2 linked regions of the Draconibacterium halophilum genome follow. The protein of the gene in region 2 interacts with the protein of the main gene of each other region in a pairwise test. Links are inferred from orthologs where the notes say so. Each region holds a gene or a part of one and is shown on either strand. Other genes may lie near its edges.

What was found.
Region 1: the proteins of lpdA (region 2) and odhB interact in binary tests that used the Escherichia coli proteins (3 or more experiments, as listed by UniProt). The link is inferred for Draconibacterium halophilum from one-to-one orthologs.

Annotation. Positions count from the first base shown.
Region 1 is NZ_CP048409.1:3,403,979-3,407,268, forward strand. What follows is about bases 12-2,969. They hold odhB (2-oxoglutarate dehydrogenase complex dihydrolipoyllysine-residue succinyltransferase), read right to left. Parts: upstream 2,149-2,969; coding sequence 874-2,148; downstream 12-873. Other genes in these bases: G0Q07_RS13635 (hypothetical protein), read left to right, coding at 33-467; G0Q07_RS13645 (2-oxoglutarate dehydrogenase E1 component), read right to left, coding at 2,160-2,969. Also shown: more of G0Q07_RS13645, read right to left, coding at 2,970-3,290. UniProt on the Escherichia coli protein: E2 component of the 2-oxoglutarate dehydrogenase (OGDH) complex which catalyzes the second step in the conversion of 2-oxoglutarate to succinyl-CoA and CO(2).
Region 2 is NZ_CP048409.1:3,908,764-3,912,056, reverse strand. Bases 232-3,192 are described here. They hold lpdA (dihydrolipoyl dehydrogenase), read right to left. Parts: upstream 2,447-3,192; coding sequence 1,016-2,446; downstream 232-1,015. Other genes in these bases: G0Q07_RS15845 (2-oxo acid dehydrogenase subunit E2), read right to left, coding at 2,459-3,192; G0Q07_RS15855 (hypothetical protein), read right to left, coding at 232-916. Also shown: G0Q07_RS15860 (SDR family NAD(P)-dependent oxidoreductase), read right to left, coding at 1-15; more of G0Q07_RS15855, read right to left, coding at 59-231; more of G0Q07_RS15845, read right to left, coding at 3,193-3,293. UniProt on the Escherichia coli protein: Lipoamide dehydrogenase is a component of the glycine cleavage system as well as of the alpha-ketoacid dehydrogenase complexes.

The sequences.
Region 1 (3,290 bases), 500 kb from region 2 along the record:
CAAAATCTTTTAACGTATTAACTAAAATTAAAATGAAAAGAACAGTATTTCTAGTAATGGTGTTGGTTAGCACACTTTTAATGTCGTGTAACAACGGAAGCAATAACTCGCAACAATTGCCATTTGGCCGTGGAGGCGGAATGGGTCCCGGAAATTTTGATCCGCAGGCTATGGTAGACCGCCAGATTGAAGATATGGACGAAAATCTGGATTTAAGCAACGAGCAGGAAGAGAAAATTCGCGAAATAATGGAAGAGAGTTTTGAGAATATGGCTGCCATGCGCGAAGAAATGCAAAACAGCGGTGCCGGATTTGAAGGAATGCGTGAGCAAATGCAAAAATCACGTGAAGAGCAAAACAAAAAAATGAAGGCTGTTCTTTCTGAAGAACAATGGGAGAAATACCAGGTGATGCAGGAAGAAAGACGAGAAAGGCGTGGGCAGGGGGGAATGCCTCCGCAGAATTAGAGCATCAAAAAAAAGAAGTCATTTGAAAAATCAAATGGCTTCTTCTCTCTTCAATCAGTTCTCAGTAAGGATGTCATCTCTTTTTTGCGGATATGTGAGAAATGGAGCACTGAGAGGTGGAGCAAAAATGCAACTTGATACTTGTAACTTTTTTGTAACAGATCTCTCACTGTGCTCTAGATGACAAGCAGTGGCAATTAACAGAAAGATCCGATCCGTATTGTTAAAAATTAAACGGATCGGATCTTTTTATGCACATTGGTAACTTGCAACCTGAAACCTGAAACCTGAAACCGGCAACTTTTTTGTAACAGATCTCTCGCTACGCTTCGAGATGACAGCAACTGTCAACTGCGACTGCAAACTGAAATCTTCGCGCCTTAGCGTCTTTGCGGTTAACAATAGACTAAATCCCCAGCATCAACTCCCCGGCGTCTTTTCCTCCGGTGAATAAACGTTCCGGATTTTCAAGCAGTTCTTTCAGTTTTACCAGGAATCCTACCGAATCTTTACCATCGATAATACGATGATCGTACGACAGTGCAACATACATCATTGGGCGGATAACTACTTGTCCGTTAACAGCAACCGGTCGCTCCACAATATTATGCATGCCCAAAATTCCCGATTGCGGCGGGTTAAGAATTGGTGTCGACAGCAACGACCCGAAAACGCCACCATTGGTAATGGTAAACGTTCCTCCCTGTAATTCTTCAACTGTAATTTTCTTATTACGTGCCTTTTCAGCCAGTTGTTTGATTTCGAGCTCAATTTCGGGTATCGATTTACTTTCGGCATTCCGGACAATGGGCACCATCAATCCTTTTGGTGTTGATACCGCAATACCCACATCAACAAACTGCGGCATTACTATTTCTTCGCCATCCATCTGCGCATTCACCATCGGATGGAAATCCATGGCAGTGGCAACGGCTTTGGTAAAAAACGACATAAAACCGACTTTGAATCCGTGCGTATCCACAAATTTTTGCTGATACTTTTTGCGCATATCCATTACATAGCTCATGTCGATCTCGTTGAAGGTGGTGAGCATGGCTGTTTCGTTTTTCACCGAAACCAAGCGTGCACTTAACTTTCGGCGCAAGCTCGACATACGCTGGCGCTCTTCGTTGCGTGTAGCTTCTTTTTGCGGAATCACTGCAGCTGACTGTGGCGCATTTACCACAGCTTCCACTTCTTTTTTACCTAATCTTTTCAAACCGTTAATCACATCGTCAACCGAAAGATCATGCTCTTTCATCATTTCCTTAGCTACCGATGTAACTTTTACTTTATCGTGCCCCGACGCTGACGGTCGGGATTTCGCTTCGCTCAACTCATCTTCGGATGTTGACTCCTCGGTCTGGGTTGCTTGTTTTTCGTTATCGGAAGTTGATTCCTGAGCGCTTTTTTCTTCCGGCTTCCGGCTTCCGGCTTCTGGCTTTATACTTGTATCAATGGTACAAACAACAGCTCCAACCTCTACAGCCTCACCTTCTTCAGCTTTTAATGCTATTTTACCACCTTCGCTGGCAGTAATAGTCAATGTGGCTTTATCCGATTCCACTTCCGCTATTTCCTGATCTTTGGCAACAACGGCTCCGTCTTCAACAAGCCAACTGCCAATTTCAACTTCAGTTATAGATTCTCCCGGACTGGGAACTTTGATTTCAATAATCATATTTTGGTTTTTTATGAAGCTACAACTTCTTTTTCTTTAAATACTAATTCCAGGATATGGTTGAGGCCTTTTTTGTGTTTATCCATTAGACCAACAGCCGGGCTGGCACTTTCCGGGCGAGCAACAACCTTAAAGCCAAGGCAATCTAATTTACGGTTAATAAACGGCCACGCTCCCATATTTTCAGGCTCATCCTGTGCCCAAATCAATTCGGTCGATTTTGAATATTTACTCAATACTTCATTGATCTGCTTATTCGGAATCGGGTAAATTTGCTCCAAACGCACAACGGCCGTATTTGAAATTCCGTTTTCTGATTTGTATTTTACCAGATCGTAATACAATCGGCCAGAGACAAATATAACCTTCTCTACCAAATCAGGTTCAGCTACCGGATCGTCAATAATTTCCTTAAAATGTCCGTCGGCCATTTCTTCAATGGTTGAATGTACCATTGGGTGACGCAACAAACTCTTTGGTGTGAAAACCACAAGTGGTACACGCATTTTCATTTTCACCTGGCGGCGCAACATGTGAAACATATTGGCCGGAGTGGTTGGCATAACTACCTGTATATTATTATTCGCCGAGAGTTCTAAAAAGCGCTCAAGACGTGCCGACGAGTGTTCGGGCCCCTGCCCTTCAAATCCATGAGGCAGGAACAACACCAGGTTATTCATTAACCCCCATTTCTCGTATGCTGAAGTAAGGTATTGGTCGATTATAACCTGTGCCACATTATAGAAATCGCCAAATTGGGCTTCCCAAATTGTCAACCCGTTTGGTTCCGATAAAGCATAGCCATATTCAAAACCCATTACGGCATATTCTGAAAGCGGCGAATTATAAATTTTAAAACGTGCCTGATCGTCCGATATATGTTTTAACGGAAAATATTTCTTCTCCGATCCATCAATTACGAACGAAGCATGGCGGTGAGCAAAAGTTCCACGTTCACTGTCCTGACCACTCAAACGCACCGGATGACCTTCAGCAACCAGCGTTCCGTAGGCCAGCAACTCTCCCATTGCCCAATCCAAACGGTTATCATGGATCATCATTTTCCGGTCGGAAATAATACGATTTACTTTTTTAAAGAAAGACAGTTCTTTGGGCAGCGTATTTATTTTCTCCGCCACAGA
Region 2 (3,293 bases):
AATCAATATTTTCATATGTTTTCGTTTTTAATGCAAGTGCAAGTTTGAATAATGATTTTTACTTAGGAAAATAAACCAAAGCCGGGCTTTTAACTGAATCCAGTAATTCAACGGTATGCGCAACCGAAAAATTTATGTTTTCGCTATCGTTGATCAATAGGAGCAGATGTCGGTTGTTTCGTTTAAAATAATTACTGATGGTATCGATAAAATCTTTGCCTTCTAAAACGTTGGTATTCAGTTTTGTTTCCGATAGGAAAAAGTCGGAAACAGTATCTTTCCAGGCAAGTGATTTTAGTTCCATAGTGGTATAATCGCCATTTAATACCACTCCAACAGCATCGATATTAAGTTTAAACTTGTCAAAGAAAAACTTAAGATCTGTAAGAGAAGTGAAATTATTCTGATCGAGGTTCAGAGGCATCAAAGCACTGATGTCTGACTTAAAGGTTTCACCCGGTGGAACGATGAAAGATGGTACGCCCGTTTTTTTAATTAAGCGCACAGCCTCTTCAGTGGTATCAAGCATGTCCTGATCCATTTCAGCATTAACTATGAGCAGACAGTCTGGGTTTTGCGCTAAACGTTGTTCGAGTTCGTCCTCAACGCTATTTTCCACAATAACCCGGTTGATCTTTAGCGGATAATTTAACCGCGATCCTTCTGCACTCAACAACTTATCTAATTTAATACTTGCCCGATTTTTCGCGTGTTTTATAGTTTCTGCATGACTCAGTGTTTCTCCGGGACTGATGCTTTGTGAGTCGGATAATGAACTGTATGCTCCCGGGTGGCTTCGCGGATCGATAACATGAAGAACATCTACCTCCGACTCTAGTTCCCTGGCCACCCGCAGGCCGTATGGGATGATTGATTTTGCAGAATTATTAATGTCGCTTAAAATAATTGTTTTCATTCGTTTGTATTTTTTTATTTTCAATGGTTACTGATGTAAATTGCATAATGCTGGTCTGGCTTATTAGAAAGACTTTTATTATGCTTTTTTCATTGTATCTTATTTTTGTTGTTTTGATTTTACAAATGTATGAGCCGGAGTTCCGTAGAACATTTCGGCGGCTTCCATAATGGTTTCTGAAAGCGTTGGATGCGGATGAATTGTAAGCGCTAAATCTTCGGCTGTTGCCCCCATCTCGATAGCCAATACAAGCTCGGCAATTAAATCGCCGGCGTTTTTACCAACAATTCCCGCACCTAAAATGCGCCCGTTGTTGGAATCAATCAGCAATTTTGTAAATCCTTTTTCAGCATTCATAGCAACTGCCCGCCCTGAGGCTGACCAGTTGAATTTCTCCACTTTAAAGGAGATCCCTTTATCTTTTGCTTCCTTTTCGGTAAGTCCGCAGGTGGCTATTTCCGGCTCTGTATAGATTACAGAGGGTAGAGCCTTGGCGTCATTTACAGCTTTTTTGCCGGAAATTACTTCAGCAGCTACTTTTCCTTCGTAGCTCGCTTTATGTGCCAGCAGAGGAGGCCCTGTTACATCGCCTATCGCATAAATATTTTTTTGTGCAGTTTGTTGTTTTTCGTTTACCTGAATAAACCCCTTTTCGTTTGTTTTTATTCCGGTGTTTTCAAGACCAATTTCTGTCGTATTTGGCTTCTGGCCTATGGCAACAAGTATTTTATCAAAAGTCTTTTTGTCGTTCTCTCCCTGCTCATTTTCCATTTCAACTTCAAGACTATCCTTTTTTGCCTTGATATTTTTTACTTTGGTTTGGAGCAGTAATTGCTGAAATGTATGCTTGCTGGCTTTTTTGTATTCTTTAACCAGGTCGCTGTCTGTTCCCGGCATCAAATCCTTGGTAAGCTCAACCAAAGTAACCTGCGAGCCCAAGGCATGGTAAATACTCGACATTTCGAGGCCGATATAACTCCCACCGATTACCAGGAGCTTGTTGGGCATATCTTCCAGATTTAGAGATTCTGCTGAATGCATAATGCGTGAATCACTGGTGTTGATGTTGGGTAAAGTTACCGGACTTGCCCCCGTTGAAATAATGGCATTTTCGAAAATAATCTGTTTTTTATTTGAATCATCGTCTGTAATTTCAATACGATTATCGTCCAGAAATTTTGCTTTCCCGCGGATGTAGTTAATTTTTCGTGCTTTTACCAATTGTCCCAATCCTGAGGTGAGTTTTTTTACCACTTCGTTTTTCCATTCTCTTATTTTGTCAATCTTTATATGTACTTTATCAAAATGAATTCCCATATCTCCGGCACTTTCAGCATCTGCCTTTATTTTGGCAAGATGTAACAATGCCTTTGTAGGTATACATCCGCGATACAGGCACACTCCGCCAGGATTAATTTCGGGATCGATAAGTGTAACTTTAAGCCCGAGGTCGGCAGCCATAAACGCCGCACGATATCCACCCGGCCCGGCTCCGATAATTACCAATTGATGTTTTTCTGTTTTGCTCATGTTTTTTCTGCTTTATTGTAAAATGTTATACGGATTTTCCAGCACTTCGCATATCCATCGCAAGAAGCGTGCGCCATCCGCTCCATCAATAACCCGATGGTCATAAGACAGTGAAAGAGGCAGGATTAATCGTTTTTTTGGCTGATGTTCATCAAAATAAACAGGTTTGAATGAGGCGCTTGAAACACCAAGAATAGCCACTTGTGGAGGTAGTACAATAGGAGTAAAGTTAGTGCCGCCAATACCTCCCAAATTCGAAATGGTAAAATTTCCTCCCTGCATTTCCTCGGGTCCCAGTTTTTTCTCGCGTGCTTTTTCGGCCAGTTCGCCAATTTCGCCTGCAAGTTGCAACAGCGATTTTTGGTTCACATCCTGAACAACCGGGACGAGCAATCCCTGTGGTGTGTCCGCTGCAATACCAATGTTAAAATAATGCTTGTATATAATTTTGTCGTTTTCCGTATCGAGGCTGGCATTAAATCTCGGAAATTTTTGCAAGGCAAAGCCAGCTATTTTTAGTAAAATAGCTGTTAGTGTTAGCTTTTTCCCCTGTTTTTCAAATTTCGAAGAATTTTCTTTTCTGAACATCTCGATATCGGTAATATCAGCTTCATCGAATTGTGTAACATGTGGGACGGTGCTCCACGATTGGCTCACATTTTTTGCTGTGATTTTCCGGATCGTAGTCATGTCCTCATTACTTGTGTTTCCCCACTTTGAAAAATCGGGTAATTCAACAGTCTGTTTCTTTTCTGTTTTGCCTTCCGTTTCGTTAGCTGATTTTACATCCTCAGCTGTAATCCGTTTTCCCGGCCCTGTTCCGGTTATTTTTGTAAGATCCAGATCG